One region of the Cobetia sp. genome, then DNA from elsewhere that is predicted to be linked to it. Evidence: predicted binding sites of a transcription regulator. Region 1 holds the regulator's gene; the other holds the start of a gene.
The links. The regulator PhoB, encoded in region 1, activates phosphate uptake and scavenging genes when phosphate is short. The targets are predictions, from matches to a motif close to TGTCATANNNNTGTCANA.
Positions count from the first base shown of each region.

Region 2: a site for PhoB is predicted at 1,421-1,438, ahead of AC4FAH_RS06055 (UTRA domain-containing protein). Genes of this name have one in related genera too.

Region 1 is NZ_CFDJES010000002.1:46,529-61,683, forward strand. It holds partial or broken gene AC4FAH_RS00575 (PstS family phosphate ABC transporter substrate-binding protein) at 1-601, shown strand, start outside; gene AC4FAH_RS00580 (ABC transporter permease subunit) at 715-2,964, shown strand; gene pstA (phosphate ABC transporter permease PstA) at 2,961-4,757, shown strand; gene pstB (phosphate ABC transporter ATP-binding protein PstB) at 4,754-5,599, shown strand; gene phoU (phosphate signaling complex protein PhoU) at 5,819-6,544, shown strand; gene cysZ (sulfate transporter CysZ) at 6,741-7,469, shown strand; gene phoR (phosphate regulon sensor histidine kinase PhoR) at 7,656-8,978, opposite strand; gene phoB (phosphate regulon transcriptional regulator PhoB) at 8,986-9,675, opposite strand; gene ubiA (4-hydroxybenzoate octaprenyltransferase) at 9,899-10,789, opposite strand; gene AC4FAH_RS00620 (chorismate--pyruvate lyase family protein) at 10,857-11,414, opposite strand; gene AC4FAH_RS00625 (NAD(P)/FAD-dependent oxidoreductase) at 11,754-12,953, shown strand; gene AC4FAH_RS00630 (HU family DNA-binding protein) at 13,204-13,479, shown strand; gene AC4FAH_RS00635 (hypothetical protein) at 13,653-14,009, shown strand; gene AC4FAH_RS00640 (hypothetical protein) at 14,151-14,567, opposite strand; gene yccS (YccS family putative transporter) at 14,758-15,155, shown strand, end outside.
Region 2 is NZ_CFDJES010000040.1:4,703-8,383, reverse strand. It holds partial or broken gene AC4FAH_RS06065 (PAAR domain-containing protein) at 1-395, shown strand, start outside; gene AC4FAH_RS06060 (putative quinol monooxygenase) at 692-1,324, shown strand; gene AC4FAH_RS06055 (UTRA domain-containing protein) at 1,660-2,373, shown strand; gene AC4FAH_RS06050 (putative 2-aminoethylphosphonate ABC transporter substrate-binding protein) at 2,518-3,564, shown strand; gene AC4FAH_RS06045 (putative 2-aminoethylphosphonate ABC transporter ATP-binding protein) at 3,627-3,681, shown strand, end outside.

The sequences.
Region 1 (15,155 bases):
GCATCGCAGCAATCCGCTGGAGGAGATCAGCATCGCGCAGCTGGATGCCATCTTCTCCGCCACGCACAACTGTGGTGGCCAGGCAGCCAATCGCTGGGGCCAGCTCGGGCTGAGTGATGAGTGGAATGACCGCCAGATCACGCGCTTCGGGCGCAGTGCCACCTCGGGCACCTACGGCGCCTTCCGCCGTATCGCGCTGTGCGATGGCGACTTCCGCCTCGATGTCAGTGAACAGCCGGGCTCGGCCTCCATCATCGGTGCGGTGGGCTCCTCGCCCAATGGCATCGGCTATGCCAGCTTCAGCACTTCTTCGCCGCTGGTGAAGCAGCTGTCCGTCAGCCGTGAGGCGGGTGGCCACGCCGTCTTCCCGAGCCGGGCCAGCATTCGCGATGGCCGTTATCCGCTGACCCGCGCGCTGTACATCTACGTCAATAGGGTGCCTGACGAGCCGCTCCCGGCGCTGGAGCAGGCCTTCCTGTCATTGATCATGTCGCGCCAGGGTCAGCAGGCCATCCTGCGTGGTGGCTATGTGCCGCTGCCGGAAAAGCAGCTGCTGCACTGGCGTCAGCAATTGGGGCTGGAGGATGTGGATGCCCTTTGATTCGCCTTTGTCATCTCTCTGTCATCACTTGGACATAATCTCGGTGCCATACCCGCTTCATGCGTCTGCGGAGTCGACACTCCAGGGCGCGAATCCTTTCGTGGTGATATTTCATGTCGGCAGTTGATGCCTCCCGAATGCAGCGTCGTCGTCTGCGGCATGACCGTCTTGCCAGTCTGTGGCTGACAGCGGCCGGGCTGGGCGTGATGGTCATCGTCGTCGTGATGCTGGCCTATCTGGTCAGCGTGTCGTGGCCGCTGCTCAAGCCCGCCAGCGTCACGTCGCTTCCTCAGCAGGCGCTCGAACAGCAAGTGAGCGACCAGCAGATGCCTGCCGCGCAGACCGATCCTGACTGGCTGAGCGCCTTGCCTGACATGCCGCTTGCCGCGCGTGACGGGCTGCCTCCCGTGCTGGCCAGTGACGATTCGACGGCGGATTCGCGTACCTCGCCGCTGGCGGGTGTCTGGCTCGCGGATGATCGCCTGCAGGTGGTTCAGCAGTCCGCCGCTGGCGTGCGACTGCGCGGCAGTGCCATCGAGGTTCCCGCAGGGCTTGAGCGCCGCCAGGCAAGCCTGATGCTCAGCCGTGACCAGCTGTGGCTGCGCATTCCGTACGAGGAGGGCGATGGCCTGTGGCTGGCGCGCCTGGCCTTGTCGGCGTCGCACGCTACCGCCGGCGCGCTGGGTGACGATGCAGCAAGCCAGACGCCGCTCTCCGAGTGGCAGCAGCAGTGGTTGCCGGGCACGGCCAGGCTGTCTTCGCAGCAGGGGCGTCTGCTGGTCACCGCTGACCGCGATGGCTTCACCCAGTGGCAACTGAGCGAGGCCTCCACCGGGACCAAGCCGCTGGCGCGCAAGCTGGCACATCACGCTATGGCCTCTTCTGCCTCCGCGTCATCGCCGGCGATCACCGCGATCAGCGTCCTGCGTGGCGGCAGAAGCCTGATCGTCGGAGACGCCGCCGGTGGCCTGAGCCATTACCTGTTGCCGGCGCATGCGCAGCCGCTGGTCAAGGCCGGCGTCTTTGACAGTGACCTGTCGGCGCCGGTGGTGACGATGGCTGCCGCCCATCACAGCCTCGGCTTTGCCGCGCTGGACGCCAACGGCCGCCTTGGCCTCTATCTGGCCACCAGCGAGCGTCGCCGTCAGGTGCTGGACTGGCTGGACGCCGCCCGGGTCGCGGCTGGCGTGACGCTGGAATTTGACAATGATGACCGCCGCTTGCTGGCATCGGCGACCCGGGAGGCAAGGCTGCCCGCTCAGGAAGCGTCGCTGGGGGCGCTCGGCAAGGCCTATGCGGGGCTTGCGATACACGACCCGCATCAGGCCGTCGGGCTCGACGCCATCTTCGGCAAGGTCTGGTATGAGGGACGCGCAGCGCCGGAGTGGATCTGGCAGCTGGAGAGCACCGGTACCCACGAACCCCGTCTGTCGCTGGTGCCCATCATGTGGGGCACGCTCAAGGCGGCGCTGGTCGGGCTGCTGTTTGCCGTGCCGTTGGGGCTCGGCTGTGCCATCCATGTCGCCTGCTTCATGGCGCCGCGCCAGCGTTCCCGCATCAAGCCGCTGCTGGAGATGATGGAGGCGCTGCCGACCGTGGTGATCGGCTTCATCGCCGCGCTGGTGGTCGCGCCCTTCGTCGAGCGTGAGCTGATGGCGGTGTTGCTGGGGCTGGTCCTGATTCCGCTGGGCACCATGGTGGCCGGCTTCCTGTGGACCCTGTCGCCGCGCGTATGGCGTAATCTGCTGCCGGAAAACATGGCGGCCTTCGGGCTGTTGCCGCTGCTGTTCGTGCTGCTGTGGCTGGATGTGACCATCGCCGGCCAGGTCGAGCAGTGGTGGTTCGACGGCGACCTACGTCAGTGGCTGTTCAGCCACTACGGCATCGATTACGCCCAGCGCAACACCCTGGTGACCGGCATGGCGCTGGGGCTGGCGGTGATGCCGACCCTGTTCACGCTCAGCGAGGATGCCCTCTCGTCGGTGCCGCGCGGTCTGGCCGCAGGCTCCGCGGCGCTTGGCGCGACGCCATGGCAGAGTCTGCGCCGCGTCATCCTGCCTGCCGCTGCGGTCGGGCTGTTCTCGGCGATGATGATCGGCATGGGGCGTGCCGTCGGTGAGACGATGATCGTGCTGATGGTGGCCGGCAATACGCCGCTGGTGGATGCCAGTCTGTTCGAGGGCCTGCGTTCACTGGCCGCGACCCTGGCCATCGAGCTGCCGGAGGCCGAGGTCGGCAGCAGCCACTACCGCTTGCTGTTCCTCGCTGCCCTGGCATTGTTCGTCTTCACCTTCGTGGTCAATACGCTGGCGGAAGTGCTGCGACAGCGCTTCACGCCGCCCAATCAGGGGAGCTGGGGATGAGTCACCCTGACACCAATCGCGCCAGCTCCTCACTGCTGCGCCCGCGCGAGCCGCTGGTCGGGCGCCTGCAGCGCTACTGGCGCGACGGCGGCCCGTGGGGCTGGCTGAATGCCATGGCGGTCAGTGTCTCGCTGGTGCTGGTGCTGGGCCTGCTCAGCCTGCTGGTGGTGGGCTCCTTCAGTCACTTCTGGCCCTCACGGCTGGTCGAGGTGGAGCTGACGGCGCAGCCGGGCCAGAGTCCCACGGCGCTGACCACCACGCGCGGTGAGCCAGCGGCCGACAATCGCCATCTGCTCGGCGAGCTGATGCACGAGGAGATGCGCCGTGTTACCTCGGGCGAGGGGGATGACGCTCGCCAGCAATGGTGGCTGCTGCAGACATCCTCACGTGACGGGGCCGCGGCCAGCTGGCAGTGGCTGCCGGAGACGCTGCTCGACAGGATGACCTTCCCCAGCCAGGCGCTGATGCTGGAAATGCGCGACGGCCGCACTCTCTACGGCATGCCACGGGCGCTGAGTGACCCGATGACAGGGGAGATGGACCACACGCCCGATGTCGGCGACGGACCTGTCCGGCCCTTGTCCGAGGACGCCGAGCCGCTGTTTGCCCGCCTGAAGATGATCGAGAGCGAGCGCCGCCAGTTGCAGGCACTGCGCCTGGACAGTGAAGCCTTGAGCAGTCGCTATCAGGCGCTGCAGCAGTCGCTCGAATCCCGGCGCAGCGCCACTGCTGACGGTGACCCGGCGCGGACTCAAGAGGACGCTGAGCTCGAGCAGCAGATGCAGGAGGAGTTGGAAGAGGTGCGCAGCGCCTTCATCGAGCGTGAAGGTCAGCTGAGTGCCCTGCGGGATGCGCTGGCGGGCGGTCAGTTGCTGCTGGGCGGCAATGGCGGCTACGAAGGCCGCATCGCGCTCGATGATATCCGCAATGCCTGGCGGCCCAATGCGATGGGCTTCAGCGGCCGGCTGATGATGACGTTCAAGCGTTTCCGTGACTTCGTGGCCGGCGCGCCTACCGAGGGCTTCGGTGGCGTCTGGCCCGCCATCTTCGGCACCGTGCTGATGGTGGTACTGATGTCGATCATGGTGATGCCCTTCGGCGTGATGGCGGCGCTCTATCTGCACGAGGTGGCCCATCAGGGACGCCTGACGCGCCTGACGCGCATCGCGCTGCGCAACCTGGCCGGGGTGCCCTCCATTGTCTACGGCGTGTTCGGTCTCGGTTTCTTCGTCTATGGACTGGGCGCCGGAATCGATGAGCTGTTCTATTCCGAGCGGCTGCCGACGCCGACCTTCGGGACCGGCGGCATTCTGTGGGCCTCGCTGACGCTGGCCCTGCTGACCTTGCCGGTGGTGATCGTCGCCACGGAAGAGGGGCTGGCGCGCGTGCCGCGTCGTCTGCGCGAAGGTGCGCTGGCGCTGGGGGCGACACGCCTGGAAACGCTCAAGCGCGTGGTGATTCCGGCTGCCTCGCCGGCGCTGATGACGGGGCTGATTCTGGCCGTGGCGCGTGCGGCGGGCGAAGTCGCGCCGCTGATGCTGGTCGGGGTGGTCAAGCTGGCCCCGGACCTGCCGCTGGATGACAGCTTCCCGTGGCTGCATCTGGACCGAAAATTCATGCATCTGGGGCATCAGGTCTATGATCTGGCCTTCCAGAGCAGCGACGCCTTCAGCAGTCGGCCGCTGGTCTACGCGACCGCGCTGGTGCTGGTGGTCGTGATTCTATGCCTCAATCTGAGTGCCATTCGCCTGCGTCACATGCTGGCACAACGTTACAAGGGAGCCACCGAATGAGGCGTGACTCTGAACAGCCCAAGCCCCAGTTGTTTCTTCAGGAGACGCCTGCGCGGCCGGCTGAGGACATCTGCCTGGAAACCCGTCACCTGAGCCTCGATTATCAGGCACGTGTCGGCAAGGAGAACCAGACGCGCCGCGCACTGGAGGATGTCAGCCTGCAGATCGCACGCAAGCGCGTGACGGCCTTCATCGGCCCTTCCGGCTGCGGCAAGTCGAGTCTGTTGCGTACCTTCAATCGCATGACCGATCTCGACGAACAGTCACGTCTTTCCGGCAAGGTACTGCTCGAGGGCGAGGACATTCATGCGCGCGGCGTGGACGTGCCGATGCTGCGCCGCCGGATCGGCATGGTCTTCCAGACGCCCAACCCCTTTCCGATGTCGGTCTACGAGAACGTGGCCTTCGGACTGCGGCTGGTCGGCGAGAATGACAAGCGCCACCTCGATGACAAGGTCGAATCCTGTCTGCGCTCCGCGGCGCTCTGGGAAGAGGTGAAGGACCGCCTGCACGACAGCGCGCTGGGGCTCTCGGGTGGCCAGCAACAGCGGCTGGTGATCGCGCGGACGCTGGCGGTCGAGCCGGAGGTGCTGCTGCTGGATGAACCGGCCTCGGCGCTGGACCCCATCTCGACGCTCAAGATCGAGGAGCTGATCCGTTCGCTGCGCTCGCGCCTGACACTGATCATCGTCACGCACAACATGCAGCAGGCCGCGCGGGTGTCAGACGATACCGCCTTCCTGCATGAGGGCCGCCTGGTGGAATTCGCCCCGACCGATCAGCTGTTCACCAACCCGCGGCGCCGCCAGACGGAAGACTACATCACGGGGCGTTTCGGTTAGCGCGCTCATGCGCGAACGTGCAGCCAGGTAGCCCTTTCGTCCTGATATTGCTGACGATGGCGGCCAGATAGCGCCTTTGCGCCATGGGTGAAACATAACTGCAATCAAGTGTCGGCATGCTGAGGGGGAGCCCGCTGTGTCAGTCAGTAGTGGGCCATACTTGTCACGTCATTCATGTCACGCCCCCTGACTCGGTGGGCGACTTTCCGGGAGAGGGAAATGGATATCACCAGCGATTCGCACGGCAAGCATATCTCAGAGCAGTTCAATCACGAGCTGGATGCACTGAAGACACACCTGCTGGCCATGGGCGGACTGGTAGAGAAGCAGCTGCAGGATGCCGTCACGGCATTGCTGGAAGGCGACAGTGAAACCGCCACGCGGGTGCGCGACAACGACAAGGCTGTCAACGACATGCAGCTCAAGATCGATGACGAGTGCACCCGGGTGCTGGCCCGCCGTCAGCCGGCGGCCTCCGACCTGCGCCTGGTGCTGGCCGTCATCCGCGCCACCTCCGATCTCGAACGTATCGGTGATGAATCGAGCAAGATCGCACGCAATGCCATCTCGCTGGTCGAGAATGGCCAGAGCCCGCGCGGCATGGTCGAGGTGCGTCACCTCAGTCAGCACGTGCGCAGCATGGTGCGTGACTCCCTGACGGCCTTCGCGCGCTTCGATACCGACCTTGCCCTCAAGGTACTGCGTGAAGACGCCTCGGTGGATCTGGAATATCAGAGCGCGATGCGCTCGCTGATGACCTTCATGATGGAAGACGCGCGCCAGATCACGCCGGTGCTCAATGTGATGTGGATTCTGCGTGCGCTGGAGCGCATCGGTGACCACGCCGACAACCTGGCCGAGTACGTCATCTTCCTGGTCAAGGGCGTGGACGTGCGTCACACCGATACCCATGACCTGAAGCCGCAGGACCTGGACAAGAAGTGAGCTGACGCGCTTCCCTGCCCCTGTGTCGCCTCTTTCGCCCCGCACCTGCCCACCGGCAGGCCGCGGGGCGATTGCGTCGTGGGAGCGCGAGCGGTGTCAGGCGGCCGACAGCTGCGCCGCGCAGGCGGGAGTGCTAGGGTGTGGCTCCGGTCAGCCCGCTGGCTGGCCGGTTCTTTTGAGATGACGAGGACGTCGCATGATTGATGCCGTATCGGCGCTGGTCCGCGGGACCCGCATGGTCTATACCCCCGGGCTGCGCCGCTTCGTATTCGTACCGCTGGCGATCAACCTGGTGCTCTACAGCATCACGCTGTGGGTGTTGTTCAACCAGTTCGGTGGCTGGATCGATTACTGGATGCTCAAGGTACCGGCGTGGCTGGACTGGCTCAGCTGGTTGATCTGGCCGGTGCTGGTGGTGAGTCTGTTGCTGGTGGTGTTCTTCACCTTCAGCCTGGTGACCAACCTGATCGCCGCGCCCTTTTACGGCATTCTGGCCGAGAAGGTCGAGCATCGTCTGGATGGCACCCTGATCGATGATGATCGCGGCCTGATGAAGATCGGCGTCGACTCGCTGGGGCGTGAAATGGCCAAGCTGGGCTACTTCATCCCGCGCATGATCGCGCTGTTCATCATCGGCTTCATCCCGGGCCTGAACCTGCTCTCGCCGCTGTTGTGGGGACTGTTCTCGGCCTGGAGCATGTCGATCCAGTACCTCGACTACCCGATGGACAACCATCAGGTCAGCTTCGGTGACATGAAGCAGCGCCTCAAGGCGCGCTGGTGGCCCTCACTGACCTTCGGCGCCGCGGTGTTCGTCATGACGCTGGTGCCGCTGGCCAATCTGCTGTTCATCCCGGGCGCCGTCGCCGGGGCGGTACTGATGTGGCAGAGCCACTACCGTCAGTTGCCGGCGCCGCGTCGTTGAGACAGCCTGTCGCAGAGCTGGCTTGTCGCTGAACTGACTCGTCGCTAAGTTGGCACGTCGCTGAAATAGCCGCAGCGTCGTCTGATTGACCAAACGAAACGCCCCGCAGTCGCCTCCTTTCGAGGTGGCTGCGGGGCGTTCTGCGTTGGGCTGGCGTCCGGGTCAGATCATCACTGAATCAGCCCATCACTGGGCTAGCGCACTGCTGGCCTGGGGAGCGCTCGCCTGGCAGGCGCGCTCGTCGGGGAAGCGACAGCGGAAGCGCGCACCCTCGCCGGGGTGGCTGTCGATCTCCAGATGGCCCTGATGACGAATCAGCACATGCTTGACGATGGCAAGCCCGAGGCCGGTGCCTCCCGTGGCGGTGCTGCGGCCCTTGTCGATGCGGTAGAAGCGCTCGGTCAGGCGCGGCAGGTGGACCGGGTCGATGCCGTCCCCGTCATCTTCCACCTCGACCAGCAGGCCCTGGTCATCCGCCTTCCAGCGCAGGGTGATATGGCAGTCTTCGGGGGTGTAGCGCACCGCATTGAATACCAGATTCGAGATCGCGCTGCGCAGCTCCTGCTCCTCACCGCGCAGAGACACGCTGGCATCGGCCTCGATGGAGAAGGTGTGGCGCCCCTGGGACAGGCCTTCGGCGTCGTCGCGGATATGGCCGAGCAGGGCGCTCATGTCGATGCAGCGACCGTTGTCGGACAGCTCGTCGGTTTCCAGGCGTGACAGGGTCAGCAGGTCCTCGACCAGGTGCTGCATGCGGTCGGTCTGGCTCTGCATCTGGCCCAGTCCACGCTGCCAGCGCGGTGGCAGGTCATCGGCGTAATCGGAGTAGGTCTCGAGATAGCCGGCCAGCACCGTCAGCGGCGTGCGCAGCTCATGGGAGACATTGGCCACGAAGTCGCGGCGCATCTCTTCAAGACGATAGAGGCGGGTGACGTCACGCAGCATGACCAGACGCTCGTTGTCACCGAACAGGGTGATGGAGATCTGCAGCGTCAGGTTGTCAGACAGCGGCGACTGGAGCGTCAGCGGCTCGCGGTAGGCCAGCCGATTGAAGTAGTCGATGAAGACGGGGTCACGCAGATAGTTGGTGATGTGCTGACCGCGGTCGTGGCTGGCCTTGAGACCGACCAGCTGCTCGGCAGCGCTGTTCCACCATTCCATGTCACCGTGGTTGTCCAGCATCACCAGGCCGTCGCGCATGGCCTCCGAGGATTCCTGGATACGGTTGAGGATGCTGCGCAGTCGCTCCTGAGCCTGACGCTGGCCCTTCTGGTAGCGGTAGAGACGATCGAGCAGGTCTCCCCAGACGCCATCGCCGGGCGGCGGCTCTTCATGGGGATTGGTGATCAGCCAGGTGTAGAGGCTCTTCAAGTGCTTGAGATGGACGAACAGATACAGCGAAAGACCCAGCGCCAGGCCCCAGCCTAGATGGCCCAGCAGGCCACCGATCAGGCCGAAGCCACCGGCAAGGTAGCCGAGGCGCCATAGCTCGTTGGTCCAATAGCGCATGAATCCCTCAGGCCTGAGCGCTGAAGCGGTAACCGGTGCCGCGGACGGTCTGGATCAGATGCTGATGGCCTGTGCCCAGCGCCTTGCGCAGGCGACGGATGTGCACGTCCACGGTGCGCTCCTCGACATAGACGTTGCCGCCCCATACCTGATCGAGCAGCTGACTGCGCGTGTAGGCACGCTCCTGATGCGTCATGAAGAACTGCAGCAGGCGATATTCGGTCGGGCCGACATCCAGCGAGTTGCCGTGGGCGGTGACGCGGTGGCTGGCCGGGTCGAGCATCAGGCCTTCGACTTCCACCGCCTCCTCGACCCCCTTGGGAGTGGTGCGACGCAGCACGGCCTTGAGGCGGGCGACCAGCTCGCGCGGCGAGAAGGGCTTGGTGATGTAGTCGTCGGCACCGGCTTCCAGGCCTTGAATCTTGTTGTCTTCCTCGCCCTTGGCGGTCAGCAGGATGATCGGCAGCTCCGAGGTGGTCTCGTCACGCTTGAGACGCCGCGCGAGCTCCAGGCCACTGGTGCCCGGCATCATCCAGTCCAGCAACAGCAGATCGGGCTTTTCATCGACGACGATGGCGTGGGCGTCCTGGGCATTGTCTGCCTCCAGCACGCGGTAATCCGCCATTTCGAGGGCAACGGCGATCATCTCGCGAATCGAGGATTCATCGTCGACAATCAGTACGGTCTTGGAGCTCATCGCTAGATCCCATGCAGCAGTCGGCGCACGCGCCAGAATGACAAGTCGATGACGATTACAACCCGCTTATATGACAACGAGATGACAACTGCCAGCATGGCAGCTTGCACGCAAGCCTGCCAGCCGCCTTGGAGGCGCGGCAGGCAGGCATGAACCGTGGGCTGGGGAGCAACAGAGGGCAGGGGTCGCTTTAAATCAAATAAAACTAATGTTTATGCAGGAGTCAGCTCATCGGCCAGGTCGCCAGGGCGATACCGGCGAAGATCAGCAGACCCGTCCAATGATTGTTGAGGAAGGCCTGGAAGCAGGGCGCACGCTCACGCTCACGGATCAGACGTTGCTGCCAGACGAAGGTGACGGCGGCGGCAGCCAGTCCCAGCCAGTAGAAGATGCCCAGCGCCAGCTGCAGGCCGATGCCGATCAACACCGCCAGCATGCCCAGCTGCAACAGGCCGATCATCAGCTTGTCGGCACGCCCGAACAGCACGGCGGTGGACTTGATGCCCACCTTGAGGTCGTCGTTGCGATCGACCATCGCGTAGGCGGTGTCGTAGGCCACCGTCCACATCAGGTTGGCCGCGAACAGCCACCAGCCGTAGGTCGGCACCTCCTCCAGCGTCGCGGCGAAGGCCATCGGAATCGCCCAGCCGAAGGCGGCGCCCAGTACTACCTGGGGCAGATGATGGAAGCGCTTCATGAACGGATAGCTGGCCGCCAGCAGTACGGCGACGATCGACAGCAGCACCGTGGTCAGGTTGGTGAAGCACACCAGCACGAAGGCGGCCGCGACCAGCCCCCCGAACAGTGTCAGCGCCTCGCGCTCCGAAATGCGACCCGAGGTCAGCGGCCGGTCACGCGTGCGCTCGACATGCTTGTCCCAGTGGCGGTCGGCGTAGTCGTTGATCACGCAGCCGGCGGCGCGCATCAGATAGACCCCGGCGATGAAGATCAGCAGGGTCGTGCGCTCGGGAATGCCATCTGCCGCCAGCCACAGTGCCCACAGGGTCGGCCACATCAGCAGCCAGGTGCCGATGGGGCGGTCCAGCCGTGTCAGGGCGAGGTAGTCGGCCAGTCTGGAAGGACGCGAAGCGGCGGAAGTGGATGACGCGGTCATCGGGGCTCCTGGGCGGGTGGTAGTGGGCAAGGGAAGAGAGGGAAACGAGGCCAGTCGGGCGCAAGGCTCAGGCCAGTTGCAGCGCGTGCTGGAAGGCCGGTGTGAAGCCCTCCTGCACCAGCACCTTGAAGCGACCATGCGAGAACATCGAGCGGCGCATCCACCGACTGGTGGTGCGGGCCAGCGGCCTGGGGCTCGAAAGCACCAGCGGGGCGCGGCTGACATCGATGGCACTGCGGGTCAGGTCGGGCTGGCGAAACAGCCAATGGCCCAGCGAGCGCTCACCCAGCGTCGAGAGGCGATGACCGTGGGCCAGGTCCAGCGCCGCCAGCGAGCGTGCGATCACCCATGGCGTATCGCCATGACAGAGTGCCACTTCGCGCCGCCAGACATGCCGGCGCGGGCCGATGCCCAGCAGGCGTGCCTCATCCAGCCGCGCGGGGCCGGTGTCCTGCAGCAGCAGGCGCACGCGCAGGCCCTGGATTGGCTGGCCATCGCGTTCATCCTGCTGTTGCATGGCGCTGGCAAGACGCTGGGTCAGCGAGTCCGTCGAGGAGAGCCACGCCCACCAGCCGGCCGGCATGACACCCTGCAGCGCGGCAGCCGGCTGCCAATGACGGCGCACCGCCGCCGAAGCAGCGGGTGCGGCGCGCGTGGGCGAAGGCCAGCGAGGCGCAGGCTGGCACAGGGACTCGGCTGACGAATGAGGCGCCTCACAGGTGGAGGTCTGTGGCGTGAGCGCTGCGCGATGAGGCTCGCCTGCTGGGCATCGGACCACGGTGAATTCCCTGTCAGGATGACGAAATGGCGAGTCTAGCATGGCCGGGCGGCAAGGCCTCCCGCTCAGGCATGCCTGCACTGCTGGCGGGCTGGTATGCTGGGCGCATTCATCGGCGTTCATGACGGACGCTGTTGGCGCTCTTTCATCAGCGCTTCCCTCGGATCGATCTCAGGAGATGGTGCCATGCGCGACCCACGCACCCTTGTCATCATTGGTACCGGCATGGCGGGCATTGGTCTGGCGCGCGCGCTGCGTGCGCGTGACAAGGACAGCCGGCTGATCCTCATCAGCCAGGACAGCGGCCACGATTACGCCAAGCCGATGCTGTCCACCGCCTTCGCCAAGAAGATGTCGGCCACCGACCTGTCGCGTCAGGCGCCGGTGGCGCTGGTGGACGAGCTGAATGCCGAGCTGCGTACCCATCAACGCGTCACTGCCATCGACGGTGATGCCCGCCAGCTATGGCTGGGCGAGGAGTGTCTGGCCTATGACGAGCTGGTGCTGGCACTCGGTGCCGCGCCGCGTCGTCCCTTCCCCGTCGCCGCGGAAGTGGCCTCACGCGTGCAGAGCATCAATGACCTCGACGACTATGCGGCCTTCTGCGCGACGCTGGCGAAGGCCCGCGAGCGTGGGGAAGACGGGCACGTGGTGATTGTCGGTGCCGGACTGGTCGGCTGTGAATACGCCAATGATCTGACGGCCGCCGGCCACCGCGTCACCCTGGTCGCGCCGGAGGAAACTCCGTTGGATGGATTGTTGCCGCAAGCACTGGGGCAGCGTCTGGGCGCGGCGCTGGATGGGCTCGGTGTGACGCGTCGCCAGGGCGAGATGGTCGAGACCATCGCCGCCAGCTCAGGCGAGGAGGCCGAACGTCAGGCCGCGCCGGTCGAGGTGCGCCTGCAGAGCGGTCGTCGCCTGACGGGCTCCGTGGTTCTGCTGGCCACCGGGTTGGCGCCGCGCATTCGTCTGGCGCAGGCCGCAGGCCTGAGCGCCGGCGGCGACGGCATCCGTGTCGACCGCCACCTGGCCACCTCACAGCCGCATATCTGGGCGCTGGGCGATTGCGCCAGCGTCGAGGGCGTCAATGCCATGTATGTCCAGCCGCTGCAGATGGCCGCGCGCACCCTGGCAGCCAACCTGTGTGGTGAGCCAAGCGTGCTCGACTGGAAGGCGTGGCCGGTGCTGGTCAAGACACCGGCCTTGCCGGTGGTGGCCTATCCGCCGCGTTCGGCCGTGGCGCGCTGGGAAATCAACGGTGAAGGCGATGACCTCGAAGCGCGTGCACTGGATATGAACGAACGCTTGATTGGATATGCGTTGACAGGCGCCGCCGTTCGCAGGAAAGTCGAGCTAGCGCGGCAGGCGCCGCCGTTGCTAGGCTAGGCGATGCCATGATCGATGGTCGTAAATCCCTTGCTGCCAGCGCGGTCAGGCACGATAGTGAATGCTCCGTCAGACATGCTGCTCAGCGGGCGTCGTCTGACAGAATGCTGCCATCGACAGGTTTGATACGGCAAAGCTTGCCGGGAGCGGATTGCGTCGCCGCCATACGCCACCGCTAGCAAGTGCAAGAACAACAATGGAAACGGCGGCTTGGCCGCCCGTGCAGAATGCCAAACCAGGAGGGCTTTTCATGCGCAAGCCAGAACTCGCTGCGGCCATCGCCGAGCGTGCGGATCTATCCAAGGACAAGGCCAGTCAGGTACTGAACGTGATTCTCGACGAGATCACTCATACCGTGGCCAAAGGCAATGACGTCTCACTGATCGGTTTCGGGTCATTCACCGTGCGCCAGCGTGCGGCGCGTACCGGCAAGAACCCTCAGACAGGCAAGCCGCTGACCATCCCGGCCAGCAAGACCGTTGCCTTCAAACCCGGCAAGTCGTTGAAGGATGCAGTGACCAAGTAACCTCGGCTCGTGCTTCAGCGCAGACCCGGGGTGGCTGTCGCCATGGCTTTCAATCGTCGTCATCAAAAGCCCTGTCGGCTGTCATGCTGATGCCACCGGTTCCGCCCTGCGGGGCCGGTGGCATTTTCATATGGCCTGCGTGACCGACGCTTCGCGATTCAAGGAATGACACCATGAAGCTCAAGATATTGCTGTGGGTGCTGGGTCTGCTGCTCAAGCGGGCCTTCAAGCGTGACCCCGAATTTCGTGCCGAGCTGGAAAAGCGTCCGCTGGACTGGGGCGTCGCGACCGAAGACATGAGCATCGCGCGTCACTACCGCATGTCCCACGCGGGCGTCACCACGGGCAGTGGCCTGCCGGTGGATACCGAGCTTGAGCTGCGCTTCGCCGATAGCGACAGTGCGGTGGCCTTTCTGCTCAAGCCCTCGCCGCGTGCCTTCCTGCAAGGCCTGATGGACCAGCGCGTGCGGCTGGTCGGCGATTCGGCCCAGCTCAACCGCTTGCAGTCATTGCTCAAGCGCATTCGCTGAATGGCCCTGTGCCGTGCCTGCATGAACGAAAGACGCCCCGCTGAGAGAATCAGCGGGGCGTTGTTTTTGTCATGAGCAGTTGTCGCGAGCCTTTACTTGCGAGGGGCTGTTCGAGAAGACCCTCTCAACGCCCTCGAGGCGTCACAGCAACTGCTTGAGGCCCGGAATGCCTTCGAGCACCTGATCGACCACGCCATCGCCGGCTTCTTCCCGCGCATAGCTCAGCGTCTCATCGGCTACGCCGCGCGCCTGGTCCATGTTCAGGTCCAGCCCCATCAGCTTCTGGCCCAGTTCCAGCGCACCGCCACCGCCACCGCCGGTGAAGGCGCTGACGGCGCCCATCAGGCCGCCCATGAGGCCACCGCCACCGGACTCGGCGGCTTCCTCGCCTGCGCTGCCGATCAGGCCTTCCGCTCCCGGAATGGCGCCCAGCAGTGAGGCGGCCGGGCCATCCGGCCCCTGCTCACGCACGAACTTGAGAACCATGCCGACCGCCTGCTCGGCGATTTCCGGTGACAGCCCGAGGGAGCCAGTGACGCGTTCGATAAGAGGATGCATCGGTATTCTCCATGAAAGCCAATGAGGTCAGGAGTCTTCAGAGTGGCACGTCGCGGCGATTCGACATTCGACGCGCCCGCCAACGCTTGCATGCGCCATGGCTCTCGGACACGGCAGAACGGGGTGTTATGCTAGCGATATAAATCTAAAGTCTAATGCGCTGCCCGGCGCCCTGGTCACGGAACACTTCATGACACGCTCTCTCCTGGACTCCCTCATGCACTCCCTGCGTCGTCTGTGGACGCTGGATGCCTTCAGCTATTCGCTACGCATGTTGATCGCGCTGGGTGGCGTGATGGCGGTGGGGTTCTGGCTCGACGAGATGGCGGTGGTGATTCCGCTGTTTCTGGGCGTGATCGCCTCGGGGCTGGCGGAAACCGATGATCACTGGCGCGGCCGACTGCGCGCGCTGGGCATGACGCTGGCCTGCTTCAGCATCGCCGCCGTCTCGGTGGAGCTGTTGTTCGGCATGCCGCTGCCCTTCGTGATCGGGCTGGCGCTGGCCACCTTCGCGATGCCGATGCTGGGCGCCATCGATGCCCGCTACGGCGCCATCGCGCGCGCCTCGTTGATTCTGGCCGTCTACAC
Region 2 (3,681 bases), on a different contig from region 1:
CAATGCTTGAGGAAAAGACTCCCTCAATGGCCCAAGCAACGGCTGACTCGGCGTGGAAGAGGACGTTGACACATGGGAGAGCGAGTCTTCAAAGCGGCCCAGCTGTAGGGTCTCGGATGCTCAGTTCCGGCGATGGCGTTATAGTGCCAGGTGATAGCACCACACATGGCGGCAAGGTGGTGTATGCCCAGTCCAACTATCTGTTGGAGGGCAAGCCGGTGGCAGTGGTGGGGGTCATGGTAAGGTGTCCCAAGGATGGCCACAGCATCTGCAGCATCATCTAGGGGCATCCCACCATCAGCTTGAATGGCAAGCCGGTAGCGTTTCACGGCTGTCACACGTCATGTGGGGCGGCGCTGATCTCTGCCGCGAGTGGCAAGCAGGGCCTGGGATGAGGACGTGAGCTGGTCGATGAGTTGTCTGTATTCGTTGATCCTGTAGCCCTGCCTGCGGGATCTTTCGTTCTGAATCTGCGTGAGGCCGCAGTCTCTTGTTTCAAGCGGCGCATTGCAGAGGAAGGGGCTGTATTCACGTTCAAGGTTTCATTGAAAGTCTTTCTCTGCGCCGCGGGTTTTTCAGCCAGGCAGCGAGAGATAGTGTCAGTCACTTCCCGAGACAGACCTGCTGCCACGTGACGTAACAGCTCTTGCCGTTGGGCCTATGACAACCACTGACTATAAGGGGCATCTCCATGCTCACCTTGATCGTGAAATTTGACGTCGAGCCCGAACAACTCGCTACCTTCAAGCAGGCCTTGGCTGACAACAAGCTGGGCTCAGCGGCTGAACCGGAGATGCTGGAAATGCGTTTCTTCGCGGCCAAGGATTCTCCCACCACCATCTTCGCCTACGAGCGCTGGGCAAGCGCCGAAGCTCATCAGGCACATGTGAATCAGCCATACGCGCAAGCCCTGCTGAAACTGGCTGACACGGCGTTGGCATCGCCATTCGAGGTGATGCCCTTGAACGATACTGACCCGGCGCCATTGCATGAGGCGAACCCCAGGCACGTGCAGCCGGAAGATGAGGTATTCAGTATCTTCTTCATCTTCAAGATCAAGGAAGAATATCGCGCTCGATTGCTGCAGCAATTCACCACGCATGTGGCGAAGACGCGCAGTGAGGAGCCGGGCAATCTCGTGTTTGATCTGTATACCATCGACGGGCAGGACGACACGCTGGTGATATACGAGCATTGGCGCACGGAGTCAGACCTGTGGGACATTCACTTCCAGCAGCCCTATGCCATCGAGACAGGCAAGCTCTTGGAGCAGGCCATGGTCGGGGACATGCAGCAGTACCTGAATATCGTCAGCGAGTTCTGAGTTCTCCCGCCGGTCATTCGTTTCCTGTTTACCCATGCGATGCGCAGTCTTTAGAGGCTGCGCATTGTCCGTTCACCCCCTCCTTGAACATCAGCGTGTCATCCCACCGCCATCCACGCCTGTGAGCTCAACCAGGCGGCTGTCATGAAACCCTGCAGCGCCAGCGGCACGTAAGCTGGCAGGCCAGTGCGAGTCACGCGAATGTGATAGTTTCTGGAGCGTCCAGCCGTTTGGCGGCGCAGAGTCCCGGGCATTTTCTTCGCCGGCGGGGCAAGCGGCGCCGTGTTATTACCCGGTAGTGGCAACCCCTTCATCTTTGGTCAGGACCCCTCGTCATGAGTGATGCGTATTACCTCCACCTTACCGATCGCCTGCGCGAACAGCTGAAGGACCCTGATGCCTTTGAAGATGGGCGATTGCCCTCGGAACGCGTGCTGGCCGAGCGCTTCGATACCACGCGCGTGACGTTGCGTCAGGCGTTGGGGCAGCTGGAGGGAGAAGGGCGCATTCATCGCAGCAATCGGCGTGGGTGGTTCGTGTCGCCGCCGCGGCTGGATTACGACCCCACGCGTGACTCCGGTTTCAATGACTATGTGACGGCGCAGGGGCGGCGGCCACGGACGGAAGTGCTGCTGACCGATGTTCAGGCCTACCCACCGGCTGCGCAAGCGCTGGGACTGGCGGCCCAGGCACCGCTCTATCATATTCGCCGCCGGCGTTTCGTGGATGAGCGCGCTGTGCTCAGCGAGTCGATGTGGGTGGTGCCGGAGCGCGCCCCGGGACTGCTCGAGGAGGGCCAGTTCGGGGTGTCACTGTGGGCGGAGCTGCGTGGGCGCTACGGCCTGACGCTGGCCCATCGTGAGCTGCGCTTCTACTCCGAGTCGCTGGGGGAGCAGGCCGCCCGGGAGCTGGGGGTCGCCATGGGCAGCCCCGGTCTGACCGTGCGTCGCGCTACCTTCGATGAGCAGCATCGTCCCATCGGCTATGACGAAGAGCGCTGGCTGCACAATGCGCTGTGCATCACCGTCACGCTCAAGAACAAGCCCTGAACCCGCGCTGCAGGACACTATATGAGGTAACACTGTTTCACTGGGCCTTCAACTGACTGTCACGGGGGTGTCATTCGGCACGCTCATACTCTTGGTATATACCAGATGGCGAGAGCCATTCATTCCAAGCGTTGGAGAGTCCCGATGTCCTTCTTGACCCGTTCCTTCCTCACCCGTTCCTTGCTGGCCAGTGCCGTTGGTCTGGTCGTTTCCCTCAATGCCCAGGCGGCCACCGAGCTCACCGTCTATACCGCGGTGGAGTCCGATGATCTGCAGAAATATGCCGAGCGCTTCCAGCAGGCGCATCCGGATATCGACATCAAATGGGTACGCGACTCCACGGGCGTGATCACCGCACGATTGCTTGCCGAGAAGGACAACCCGCAGGCGGATGTGGTGTGGGGCCTGGCCGCGACCAGCCTGCTGGTGCTCGAGAAGGAAGGCATGCTGGCACGCTATGCCCCCAAGGGAGTCGAGGCGCTGGATACCAAGTTCGTCGACCCTGCCTACCGGGATGGTAAGGACCCGTCCTGGGTCGGGATGGACGCCTGGGTCGCCTCGCTCTGCTACAACACCGTCGAAGGTGAGCGACTGGGAGTGCCCAAGCCGACGTCTTGGGAAGACCTCACGCGTCCCGAGTTCAAGGGCCACGTGATCATGCCCAACCCGAGTTCTTCCGGTACCGGCTATCTGGATGTCGCCAGCTGGTTGCAGCTGTGGGGTGACGAGGGCGGCTGGGATTACATGGACCGCTTGCACGACAATATCGCCCGCTACACCCACTCAGGCTCCGCGCCCTGCAACCTGGCCGGTTCCGGCGAGGCCGTGGTCGGTGTGTCCTTCGCCTTCCGAGGCGCGCGCCTCAAGGCACAGGGCGCACCGGTGGACCTAGTCTTCCCCGAGGAAGGGCTGGGCTGGGACATGGAAGCCGCGGCGATCATGAAGGGCACCGACAAGCGTGAGGCGGCGCAGACACTGATGGATTGGGCCGTGTCCAAGCCGGCCAATGAACTCTACAACGAAGGCTATGCGGTCGTGGCCTATCCGGGGGTGGCCAAGCCGATCGAGCATTATCCGGCCAATATCACCGAGATGATGATCGAGGCTGACTTTGCCAAGGCGGCCAACCAGCGGGATGCAGTGCTCGCCGAATGGCAGCGCCGTTACGACGGCAAGTCCGACAGTCAGTAAGTCACGCCCAGCCACCTTCGTCATTGCCCCGGCGCCTTGCGCCGGGGTCGGGAGTTTCTCGCATGTCTCTTGTGACCGCACCCCCGCGTCATCACGCCTCGCGTCAAGCGCCGCCAG